DNA from 3 places in the Bacillus sp. SRL543 genome. Region 3 is predicted to be linked to each of the others. Evidence: riboswitches for the same ligand, from Rfam matches in the RefSeq annotation. Region 3 holds a riboswitch; each other region holds the start of a gene.

What was found. A riboswitch is a leader RNA that binds a small molecule or an ion and turns the genes downstream of it on or off. The one in region 3 is predicted to bind lysine.
Region 1: linked by a shared signal. The riboswitch ahead of AC4E8B_RS24780 (transporter substrate-binding domain-containing protein) and the one ahead of AC4E8B_RS18775 (aspartate kinase) in region 3 are both predicted to bind lysine.
Region 2: linked by a shared signal. The riboswitch ahead of AC4E8B_RS20380 (Na+/H+ antiporter NhaC family protein) and the one ahead of AC4E8B_RS18775 (aspartate kinase) in region 3 are both predicted to bind lysine.

What each region holds. Positions count from the first base shown of each region.
Region 1 is NZ_OZ481794.1:4,863,794-4,868,063, reverse strand. It holds gene proV (glycine betaine/L-proline ABC transporter ATP-binding protein ProV) at 1-29, shown strand, start outside; gene AC4E8B_RS24790 (ABC transporter permease) at 26-859, shown strand; gene AC4E8B_RS24785 (glycine betaine ABC transporter substrate-binding protein) at 872-1,762, shown strand; lysine riboswitch at 2,131-2,314, shown strand; gene AC4E8B_RS24780 (transporter substrate-binding domain-containing protein) at 2,417-3,250, shown strand; gene AC4E8B_RS24775 (amino acid ABC transporter permease) at 3,314-4,045, shown strand; gene AC4E8B_RS24770 (amino acid ABC transporter ATP-binding protein) at 4,063-4,270, shown strand, end outside.
Region 2 is NZ_OZ481794.1:3,976,788-3,981,057, reverse strand. It holds gene AC4E8B_RS20390 (HD-GYP domain-containing protein) at 1-595, shown strand, start outside; gene yunB (sporulation protein YunB) at 656-1,405, shown strand; lysine riboswitch at 1,472-1,676, shown strand; gene AC4E8B_RS20380 (Na+/H+ antiporter NhaC family protein) at 1,821-3,395, shown strand; gene AC4E8B_RS20375 (sodium-dependent transporter) at 3,726-4,270, shown strand, end outside.
Region 3 is NZ_OZ481794.1:3,667,686-3,671,955, forward strand. It holds gene AC4E8B_RS18770 (YslB family protein) at 121-570, shown strand; gene AC4E8B_RS18775 (aspartate kinase) at 681-1,913, opposite strand; lysine riboswitch at 2,060-2,239, opposite strand; gene uvrC (excinuclease ABC subunit UvrC) at 2,309-4,081, opposite strand.

The sequences.
Region 1 (4,270 bases), 1.2 Mb from region 3:
CTGAAGGAAATGAGGTGGAGAGCATATGACATTCTTGCCGAAGCTTCCGTTAGCCAGCTGGGTGGATAGTGCTGTCAGCTGGATTAAAGACATACTGGGTCCGTTCTTTGACGTTATGACTGATGCAATTGGTGCGGTTGTCCAATTCTTTGTCATGATCCTGGAATCGATCCCGACTTTATTGCTGATTTTAATATTTGCTGCCCTGGCATGGTGGGTCAGCCGCTGGACGATAGCGTTGTTTACTGCTATTGGGTTATTGCTGATTGATAATCTCGGCTACTGGGATGGTACGATCGATACGCTTGCGCTTGTTTTGGCATCGGTCATTATATCCATTCTCATAGGGGTCCCGATTGGAATCTGGATTTCACAAAGCGATCGCGCACAGAAAATCATCACGCCGATTCTGGACTTTATGCAGACGATGCCTGCCTTTGTTTATTTGATACCGGCCATCATCTTCTTTGGGATAGGGGTTGTACCGGGAATCATCGCTTCCGTCATCTTCTCGATGCCGCCAACGATCCGATTGACTAATCTCGGAATCAGGCAGGTGCCGGAGGATCTTGTAGAAGCATCAGATGCCTTTGGCTCAACGCCAAGCCAGAAACTATTCAAGGTCCAGCTGCCGCTGGCAATGAATACAATCATGGCCGGGATCAACCAAAGCATCATGCTTGCTCTATCCATGGTTGTTATCGCATCCCTTGTAGGTGCGCCGGGATTGGGTGCAGATGTGTACCGTGCCGTGACTCAATTAAAAGTTGGTGTAGGTTTTGAAGCTGGTCTTGTCATTGTCATCCTGGCAATTATCCTTGACCGGATTTCTCAAAATATAAGAATCACTAAAAACTAAGGGGGAAGAAACATGAAAAAATTGCGTATAGCCGGGTTGGCTTCAATCCTTGCATTATCTGTCGGATTGGCTGCCTGCGGGAATGAGTCTGACGATTCAAAGGAAAGCAGCACAATCGGTGATGGTGTGGATTACAAAATCACGGGCATCGAGCCTGGTGCCGGAATCATGTCCGCTACTAATAAAGCACTGGAAGAGTATGATAATTTGAAAGATTACACACTGGTTGAGTCATCTTCAGCTGCCATGGCCGCTGAGCTGGACAATGCCATTAAAGATGAAGAGCCTATCATTGTAACTGGCTGGACGCCGCACTGGATGTTCGCCAAGTATGACCTGAAATACCTGGAAGATCCTAAAGGGGTCTACGGTGAGGCCGAGAAGATTGAAACCTTTACACGCAAAGGCCTGGAAGCTGACCAGCCAAGTGCCTACAAAGTGCTTGACCAGTTCTTCTGGACGAATGATGATATCGGTAAAGTCATGGTTGAAATTCAAGAGGGAACAGACCCTGCGGAAGCGGCTGACAACTGGGTGAAAGACAATAGCGATAAAGTAGCCGAGTGGACAAAAGGTGCAGAAGAAGTAAGCGGAGAAGACATTTCCCTTTCATATGTAGCCTGGGATTCTGAGATTGCCAGTACCAATGTTGTGGCGAAAGTGCTGGAAAGCATCGGATATAATGTAGAAATGGTCCAATTGGATGCCGGTCCAATGTTCACGGCTGTGGCCAATGGTGATGCAGATGCGACCGTTGCTGCCTGGCTGCCGCTGACACATAAAGATTATCTTGATCAGTATGGCGACGATATGGAACGCCTTGGTGAAAACCTTGAAGGTGCAAAAACAGGACTTGTCGTTCCTTCTTATGTGGAAGCTGATTCAATCGAAGACTTAGATTAATGAGGCAAGAGCCGGGGATGATCCCGGCTCTTTTTCTGTCTGCGTCACTTAAAAAGTTTTGAGGGCTTCACTGCTTTACGGGCACAATGCAATGGAAGTTAACAGATTGAAAGTGAATGTACATAATGGCAGCTTCCTGCGTCGTTCAAGTCATGTGCCATCCTCATGTCTTTGTCAGGATGCCTGCCGGCTGGACAGCGGAGCTGCCTGATCCGGAGGATGTTTTTTTAGAGATGAAGAGGTTTTAGAAAAAGGCCTGCCTGTCCGATGGGAAAATCATGCCTGACATAATGCCCGGGACGAAGGATTGACAGATGAATTATATAATTGTAGACTATTAGAGAAAATTAAATAAGACCTCACTTTACTGGTGAGGTAGAGGCGCGGTGTTTAACAGTCTTTAGCGGAGCTTGAGAAGCGATGATGCTAGGGAGAAGGAAATATCGCCGAAGCGGGCATATATATCTCAGTATTGCCTGCTGGGTCTGCAGTTAAGAGCTGCAGGACTGTCTCAATGAGCTTCCCGGCTTGTTGAGTTGTGCTATCTCATTTAGGGAAATAAAGAGGACTTATGGGCATATGTATATAACGACCTAAGTTAATCTTAGGTCGTTTTTATTTTGTTCTCATCATACAAATATAGGGGGAGAAAACATGAAAAAAGCTTCATTATTTTTAGTATTTATGCTTTCGGCAGTCCTTTTGCTGGCCGGCTGCGGATCAAGCACAAGTTCAGGTTCAGATTCATCAGAAAGCGATACGTTCAAGGTTGGCCTGGAGGCTGGCTATGCTCCGTTCAACTGGACGCAGAAAGATGATGCCAATGGCGGTGTGAAAATCAAAGGCTCTGCTGAATATGCAGGCGGTTATGATGTTGAAATCGCAAAGAAGATTGCTGATGGGCTTGGAAAGGAATTAGAAATCGTTAAGACAGAATGGGACGGCCTTGTGCCGGCGCTGACGTCAGGGAAAATCGATGCCATCATTGCAGGGATGTCGCCAACGGCAGAACGAAAAGAGACAATCGACTTCTCAGACAACTATTATAATTCCCAGCTTGTTATGGTTGTAAAAAAAGGCGGGGATTACGAAAACGCTACTAGCCTCAAAGACTTTAAAGATGCTAAAATCACAGCTCAATTGAATACATTCCACTATTCTGTGATCGACCAGATTGATGGTGTATCCAAAGAAACAGCGATGGACAATTTCCCGGCGATGAGGGTTGCCCTTGAATCAGGAATCATTGATGGATACGTATCCGAACGTCCTGAAGCAGTCAGTGCTTCTGCTGCGAACGACAACTTTGCAATGGTTGATTTTGAAGAAGGATTCGAAACGTCAGAGGATGATACAGCAATCGCTGTCGGGCTTGAAAAAGGCAGTGAACTGACAGAGAAAATCAACGAGATCCTAAAAGGCATTTCAGAAGAAGACCGCACGACTATCATGGATGAAGCGATCCAGAATCAACCAGCTGCACAATAAGACTGCATAAAACCGGCTGTACGCTTACAGTCGGTTTTATGATGAATACAGAGGGGGAGAAAGATGAGCTTCGAATGGATCGTTAGAATCGTCTCGGAAAACTGGCCAATGTTCCTTCGCGGAGCGGGGATAACACTTCTTATTTCCCTGATCGGCACCATTATCGGCGCCGGCATCGGCTTGCTGGCAGGAGTGGTCCGCACCATTCCTGCACCAGAGCGCGGGCCTAAGAAAATCATGCTGAAGGTGATTAATTTCATCCTTTCGGTATATATCGAATTTTTCCGCGGGACACCGATGATCGTCCAGGCGATGGTCATTTATTATGGCTCCGCTTTGGCATTTGGCATTGATATCAATGTCCTGGCCGCAGCCATCATTGTTGTATCGATCAATACGGGGGCCTATATGGCAGAAATCGTCCGCGGCGGAATCGTCTCCATTGATAAAGGGCAGTTTGAGGCAGCCCAGGCAATCGGGATGAACCATTACCAGACGATGTGGAATGTCGTGCTCCCGCAGGTCATCCGCAATATCTTGCCGGCAACAGGCAACCACTTTGTCATCAATATCAAGGACACTTCCGTCCTGAACGTCATTTCCGTATCGGAATTATATTTCATGACCAAATCAGTCGCGGGGAATAATTTCAGGTATTTCGAGTCATTCTTTGTGGCATGCGTCATTTATTTTGTGATGACGTTCATCGTTACGAGAATCCTGCGTTATTTTGAGCGGAAATTAGACGGGCCTGACAATTTCGATCTGCTGGGCAAAGGTGAAAACAATCTGTAAGGGAAGGGGGAGCGAACATGGAAAAAGTCATTGAAGTTCAGCACTTAAGCAAATCCTTCGGCACGAATCTTGTATTGAAGGACATCGATTTTTCGGTAAAGAAAGGAGAGGTGGTCACGATCATCGGCTCCTCGGGATCCGGGAAATCGACCCTCCTTCGCTGCATCAACCTGCTGGAAAAGCCGAGCGGCGGCCAGATCATTTATAATGGCGAAAATATCCTGG
Region 2 (4,270 bases), 310 kb from region 3:
TGTCGGCAAAATGAAAGTGCCGGCTGAAATTCTTTTTAAGAGCGGAAAACTGACAGAAGAAGAATTCTCAGAAATTCAAAAGCATGCAGAAGCCGGTTTTGAAATTCTGCGCAAGGTACATACATTGCCTCTGCTTGCAGCCCATTGCGCCTATCAGCATCATGAGAGGCTGAACGGAAGCGGCTACCCAAGGCGGCTGGTTGAAGATGAGATCCATCTGTTTGCCAAGATCATTGCCGTCGCTGATGTATTCGATGCTGTTACCTCCAACCGTGTATACAGGGGGGCCATGCTGCCTCATGAGGGGCTCGAAATATTGTATGCAGGCTCAGGTAAACAATTTGATACAGCGGTGGTGGAAGCGTTCCGGCGCTCTGTCGCGGTCTATCCTTCCGGGATGATGGTTCATTTGAATGACGGCAGGACGGGAATTGTGATCCGTCAGAATAAAGGAGTTTCCGACAGGCCCGTCGTACGCATCCTGGAAGAAAAGGGGCTCCCCGTTGAACCTTTCGAGATTGATCTGGCAAAAGAACTTACCGTAATAATCACCGGGTGTGAAATGCGGATGCCGGCAGCAGCAAATAAAATCTAACTTTTTCTGCTAGTTCACTCCTTTACAGCATACATATAGCTTGTAAAGGGGGGATTTGCTTTGGCTAAATTCGGCGGCCGGCTCCCAAGGAAAGGCCCGCTTCCTTTCCGTTATGTCTTTTTGCTGACTTTTGTGTTTTTCATGTTCTCGACCGCAGCCGGAATATGGATCATCAATAAAGGGCTTGAACCGACCCTGATGAGCTACGCTGACTCTCAGACGAGGAAAATCGCATCGCTTGTCATTAACAATGCCATCAATAAAAAAATCACCAATGTAATGGACCTCGAGGACATGTTTGTTAAAAGCGGCGATGGTTCTGTCATAACCATCAATACCGAGAAGCTTAACCGTGTGAAGGCAGAGGTGACGGAACTTGTTCAGGACAATATAAAAAAGGCCGAACAGGGTGACCTCTCCTCACTGGAATCATTCACGGATATAGAGATTGAAACAAAAGGATCAAAAAAGCAGGATGGGATCATTTATTATGTCCCATTGGGCCAGGCAACCAATAATGCCCTGCTGGGGAATCTCGGACCCAGAATTCCAGTGAAATTCAACTCCGTAGGTTCTGTTACATCAAATGTGATCAGAAAAAGCGAAGACCATGGAATCAATAATGTATTAGTGGAAGTGTTTGTCCGCCTGGATGTCCAGGTCCAGATCATCATACCTTTTGCCACAAAGGTTATACATGTTCAGGAGGACGTACCAGTGGCCATGGGAGTCATTCCGGGAGATGTGCCCCAATTCTATAACGGGGGCGGCGGAGATTCTGCCCCTTCCATTGAACTGCCTGCTAATTAATGGATTTGCTAAAAAGAAGGGCGCCTGTTATAGTATTTAAAGAAATTAATATGACCTTATCATATCCGGTGGGGTAGAGGTGCAAAATTCAATAGTAAGATGTGCGAGGATGACAACTTTGACCGCATCAGAAAGGGAATATTTGCCGAAGCAATTGAAATGTGTCCGCATTCCATTGCTGGGGCTGCTTTGAAGAAGGGCAGCACTGTCATTATAAAGGCAAAGCAGGTATATGCTTTGATAAGCTTTATAATGGGGAGCTACAGATCGTGATGGAGAAACCTATTACTTAGAAAGAGTAATGATGGAGTTTTTCTATCATTGCTCTTTTTTATTATCTGCAGCAGTACAGAGCTGTGACTGCATCTTCGTCTGGAAGTTCCCCCCTGTCATCATACAAGGAGGAGGAAAGAAATTGGCAAACACGATATTTTCACTTTTGCCGCCGCTTGTGGCCATTTTAATGGTCGTTCTGACAAGAAAGGTATTATTATCTTTAGGTGTCGGGATCATAACCGCTGCCTTCCTGCTTGCCGACTTTGGCATCGGGAAAACACTGAGCATCATCTGGGAAGCCGTCAAGGGAATTTTTGTGGCTGATGGCGCACTGAATACTTGGAATGTATATATTATTTTATTTTTATTGGTCCTTGGTGTCATTACAGCTTTTATCAATATCTCCGGCGGCAGCCGCGCTTTCGGGGAATGGGCGATGAAACGGGTGAAAACCCGGGCCGGCGCCCAGCTTGTCGGTGCAGTGCTTGGCATCATTATTTTCATAGATGATTATTTCAATGCACTGGCGGTCGGCCAGATTTCAAGGCCGATAACGGACCGCCATAAAGTTTCAAGGGCAAAGCTTGCGTATCTGATCGACTCTACATCTGCCCCCGTATGTGTCGTTTCCCCTGTTTCGAGCTGGGGCGCCTATATCATTGCCCTTATCGGAACGATTCTTGCCGGCCATGGGGTAACAGAGTACTCGGCATTCTCAGCTTTCATGCAGATGGTGCCGATGAACCTTTATGTATGGACAGCTCTTGCAATGGTATTCATCGTGGCATTGAGGAATATACAGATAGGGCCGATGAAAGCCCATGAAGAGCGGGCTGTAAAAGAAGGACTGGTTCTGGATCCTGAAAAGCCTGCCCCTGGAGAACTGAAAGATGATCTTCCAACAAGCACGACCGGGTCAGTCGGCGATCTTGTCTGGCCGATCATTGCATTGATCATTGGAACCGTCGGAGCTATGATCTGGACTGGATACACAGCAGCAGAGGGAAGCGCAACGATCCTGAAGATCTTTGAAAATACCGATGTAGCGAAATCCCTTATCATCGGAAGCCTTATCGGGCTTTCTGCAACACTGCTTCTTTTCCTTCGCCAGGCTGTCGTCCTGAAGGGCGTAAGTGCAGGCGTTTTCGGAAAAGGGATCTGGGAAGGGATCAAATCCATGCTTCCTGCCGTCTATATCCTGATCTTTGCATGGGCGATCGTCGACCTGATCGGCCAGCTGGAAACCGGGACCTATCTTGCAGGTGTCGTGGAAAACAGCAATATCAGCCTTTCTCTGCTGCCAATCATATTGTTTGTGATTGCAGGGATCATGGCATTCAGTACAGGGACATCTTGGGGCTCCTTCGGGATCCTGCTTCCGATTGCAGGCGATGTCGTGGCAGCGACCGACATTTCGCTGCTTCTGCCTGCAATGGCAGCCGTATTGGCCGGAGCGGTGTTCGGGGACCACTGTTCCCCTATTTCAGATACAACGATCCTTTCATCCACAGGGGCCGGCTGCAACCATATCGATCATGTGCTGACACAGCTGCCGTATGCACTCATCTCAGCGCTGATCGCAGCTGTGGGTTACCTGGTGATCGGATTTACAGGAAGCACCATTTTTGCTTTAATTTCTGTCGCAGTCCTTTTAACTGCCTTTGCCTTCATTGCGGGGCGCGGGCAGGGAGCATCTGCTGAATTGACAGATTGACATTGAGAGGCATCCCGCACTAGGGAGCCTCTTTTTTATTTTGAATTTGGAAGTGTAATATGAAGAACGATTTATATGAAATTGCTGAATTTCATGGATAGTCTATCCAGCAGGGGAATATTAGTATATTAAGGAGGTGGATGGGCATTTAGGGGCTTGGGAGTTATTATTTAAAAATAATAATTTTCTGAAAATAAAGCTTTGACACCACAGGAAAATGTGGCTATACTATGTTTAGATTATACTAAAAAATCAGAAAATATAAAAGTTTCCAACTTTGAGACATGCTTTTCAAAAGAAGCTGGAAATGAAACGGGGGTAAATAGAACTATGGATAATCGTCCGCAATGGGGAACGAGAGCAGGTTTCATTATGGCAGCTGTCGGATCAGCGATCGGGCTGGGGAATATTTGGAGATTCCCTGCGGTAGCTTATGATAATGGAGGAGGCGCTTTCTTCTTTCCTTATCTGTTTGCACTTTTGACAGCGGGTATACCGATTCTCATCCTTGAATTTACACTTGGCCATAAGTACCGCGGCTCCGCTCCGCTTACGTATGCAAGGCTGAGCAAGAAGTATGAATGGCTTGGCTGGTGGCAGGTAGCGGTATCCTTTGTCATCTCCACTTATTATGCAGTCATCATTGCATGGGCCATGTCATTTGCAGGCTTCTCCTTCAACCAGAATTGGGGAGATGACCCGAACGGATTCTTTTTCGGCGAATATTTGCAGCTTGCAGATGCACCGGGGTCAATCAGCACGATCGTCCCAGGCGTATTCTTCCCATTGATCCTTGTCTGGATCATCACACTTGGCGTTTTGTTCAAAGGCGTGAAAAAAGGGATAGAAGTAGCGAACAAAATCTTTATTCCGGC
Region 3 (4,270 bases):
TATATTGAAATAGCATTTTTTTCTTATAGGTCTTGAGCTGTTTTTTCTTGAATCTGTGCTTTATTCTTATCCGGATTGTATATAATAGAATCATAGAAAGAGGGGAGACGATTGAGCAATATGACATCCGCAGAAACAAAGGCCGGGCACGGGCCGGAAACCGTCCCTGCTTTCGGCTATGAATTGATAAGGGAAGACGTTCTTTCAGATATGCTGGGCAAGGATGCAGCCGAAATCCTATATTGGGCCGGCAAAAGGCTGGCCAGGAAATACCCGCTCCAAACAATGGAAGCAGTCATTGAATTTTTTGAAAGCGCCGGCTGGGGAAATCTTGCTGTAAAAGAAGAAAAAAGGAGCGAAGTGGAGCTCCAGCTTTCCAGCCCGCTTTTTGCCAGGCGCTTTAAGGAAAACCCGGACTGCACCTTCCAGCTCGAAGCCGGTTTTCTTGCACAGCAGCTGGAATCTCAAAAGGAACTGCTGTCAGAAGCCTTTGAACATCCCAAAAAAAGGGGCGGCCTTGTCCTTTTCACAGTAAAGTGGGATAAAAGAGACCGCATCAGCCCGCTCTAAGGGAAGGACCGCTGAAGCAGCACAAAAGAAGAGATGGCATGATGCGGGGCCCGCACCCGGGAAGAGAATTCTTCTTGGATGCAGCCCTGCGCATCTGCCATCTTTTTGATTTAAAGGCTCCTCGCCGGGGTGCCTGACAGTTCGAACGCTTCGTGGAGGGCTTCCACCGCTTTAACCATAAAGCTGTCACCGATGACGGTCGATACCTTGATCTCAGAAGTGCTGACCATCTTGACCTGAATCCCATTTGAAGAAAGCACCTCAAACATCTCTGCTGCCACCCCAGGATTCGACACCATGCCCGAACCGACGATAGACACTTTTGCAAGTCCTGATTCTGATTCGATCCGGTCATATTTCAGTGTATCCCGATTATTTTCCAGCACTTTTAGCGTCTCTTCCAAATCATCATTTTTAATTGAGAAAGACAGGCTTCCTGTCTGCCCTTCGGCCACGCTCTGAATGATGATATCTACATTGATATGATGGGCAGCAAGCGTCGTGAAGACAGTCGACAGGCCCTTCAGGGTGTCCTCCAGCCCAAGGATTGCTATCTTAGTAATCGCATTTTCAAATGCTACTCCCCGTACAACTAAATTTTCTTCCATTGTTGGCTCCTCCTCAATGATCGTTCCTCTTTCCCTTTCAGTGCTTGATCTTACTTCAAGCGGCACTTCATAGTTTTTGGCAAATTCAACTGCCCTCGGGTGAAGCACCCCTGCCCCGAGATTCGCAAGCTCCAGCATTTCATCATAGGAAACGGACTGCAGCTTCCTCGCTCCTTTTACATAGCGCGGATCAGTCGTATAAACTCCTGTCACATCTGTATAAATATCGCACTTATCCGCTTTAAGCGCTGCTGCCAGCGCCACTGCAGTTGTATCCGATCCCCCGCGTCCCAGCGTGCTTATGCTCCCGTCCTCAGTTACTCCCTGGAAGCCGGCAACAACGACGATCCTGCCTTGATTAAGCTGGTTCTGGATTTTCTCCGGATCGATATGTACAATCCTTGCGTTCCCATGCACAGCCTCCGTCTCTACCCCCGCCTGCCAGCCAGTGAAGGAGATGCTTTCATAGCCCTTCTCATTCAAAGCCATGCTAAAAAGGCTGATTGTCACCTGCTCCCCTGTAGTCAGGAGCATATCCATTTCACGCTTGCTTGGCGCAGCTGAAATTTCCCTGGCCAGGCCGACAAGCTGGTCAGTCGTTTTACCCATTGCAGATACAACGACAACCACATCGTTGCCTCTATTTTTTTCTTCAATTGCGCGCTCTGCTGCATTCAAGATTCTTTCTGTGCTGCCAACAGAAGTCCCTCCGAATTTCTGGACAATTAATCCCATCGTTTCTCCTTCTTTCATCTGGATATCGTGTTTCCGGCCGCCTGACATTTAAAAGAGAGGCCATCCATTGCTTATTTGAACACAAAAAAGCAATGAGAATGACCATCTCATTGCTGTGTTTAGAATACATATATAATATGCCCACACAGTGAGATAGCTCTCCAAGACGGCACTGTCTTGACAATCCGGTATTTATTCAATACAGGACCAGAAAAGAAAGAAATGAGACTTTCTTTTCTTCGGCAAACATTCCCTTTCAAAGCTTTTCATAGAAACTCATCTTTCTCTAAGCTTTTACTGATGAAGTTTGCACCTCTACCTTCACTTTAATGCTATAAAGTGATATTGCTATAAAGTTGAGACCATTATAACATAGCCCTTTTTTGATATCAATGCTATTCAGATAATTTATTCTTTAATTCCTGAGCGACATTCGCTGGAATTCCGACAGCTGTGAATTCATCCAATCCGGCTTCCTTCATTTTTTTCACGGATCCGAAGGTTTTCAATAGCAGCTTCTTCCTCTTTTCCCCAATTCCCGGAATGTCATCCAATAGTGATTGGAAGGCGCTTTTTCCCCGGAGCTGGCGGTGGAAGGTGATGGCAAATCGGTGAACCTCATCCTGGATCCGCTGCAGCAGATAAAACTCCTGGCTGTTCCGCTCAAGCGGAATGATCTCCAGCGGATTTCCATATAAAAGCTGGGAAGTCTTGTGCTTCTCATCCTTGGCAAGGCCGGATATCGGGATATCAAGCCCCAGCTCATTTTCAAGCACATCCCTTACGGATTCAATATGGCCTTTCCCGCCGTCGACAATAATAAGATCCGGAATGGGCAGACCTTCTTTCAGCACCCTGGTGTACCGCCTCCTGACAGCCTCGCGCATGGATTCATAATCATCCGGTCCCTTGACTGTCTTGATCTTATATTTTCTGTATTCACGCTTTTCCGGCTTGCCGTCAATGAATACGATCATGGCGGAAACCGGGTCCGTTCCCTGGATATTCGAATTATCAAAGGCTTCAATCCGGTGCGGCGTATAAATGCCCAGCTGCCGGCCAAGATTTTCAACCGCTTTGATGGTCCTTTCCTCATCCCTTTCTATGAGGGAGAACTTCTCCTGAAGGGCGATCCCGGCATTTTTCCCAGCAAGCTTGACAAGATCTTTCTTTTGGCCGCGCTGCGGTTTGAGCACCTTAACTTCCAGGAGCTTTTCTGCCATTTCTTCGTTGATAGAATCCGGCACCAGGATTTCACGCGGCTTGAAGTGGTTTGCCTTTGTATAGAACTGGCCCATGAATGTGAGCATTTCTTCCTCCGGCTCTCCGTACACCGGGAACAGCGAAACATCTCTTTCAATCAGCTTACCCTGCCTGATAAAGAAGACCTGGACGCACATCCAGCCTTTATCAACGGCAAAGCCGAATACATCACGGTCAGTAAAATCGGTCGATGTCATTTTCTGTTTTTCCATTGTCGCTTCAATATGGGCAATCTGGTCCCTCAGTTCCTTCGCCCTCTCAAAATCCAGTTCCTCTGCTGCAGCCGTCATTTTCACCGTAAGCTCTTTCTTGATGTCTTTGTAGCCGCCGTTCAAAAACCGTGCAATCTCATCGACAATATCTTTGTACTGCTTTTCGCTGACAGGCTTAACGCATGGCGCCAGGCACTGGCCCATATGATAGTAAAGGCACACCCTGTCAGGGAGGGTGGTACACTTTCTAAGCGGATAGATCCGGTCAAGCAGCTTTTTCGTTTCATTTGCCGCCTGGACATTCGGATATGGCCCAAAGTACTTCCCTTTGTCTTTCTTGACATTCCGGGTTGTGATCAGCCTTGGATGGCGTTCAGCTGTCAGCTTGATGAACGGGTAGCTTTTGTCATCCTTCAGCATGACATTGTATTTTGGGTCATATTTTTTGATCAGGTTCATTTCAAGGATAAGGGCTTCCATATCCGATGATGTAACAATATATTCAAAATCTTCTATTTCATTTACAAGGCGGAGCGTTTTGCCGTCATGCGAACCGGTGAAGTAGGAGCGGACACGATTTTTCAGCACCTTCGCCTTCCCAACATAGATCACGGTTTCCTGCCTGTCCTTCATAAGGTAGCAGCCAGGCTGATCCGGCAGCAGCATCAGCTTATTCTTAATTCTTTCATTCATGTATTCACCCCCGGGGCAAAGTCAATCTATATACACGCAATGCGCTGCAGTATTATTAAAATGTTGCCCTTCCATTTTAATAAAAAAAACTGAAGGAAAAAAGCAAAAAAAAGAAATGAGGGCAAGATTACTATTATAGAAACTCCATTGGATCACGTCAACATATTCATTCAAGGCATCTGATCCCCG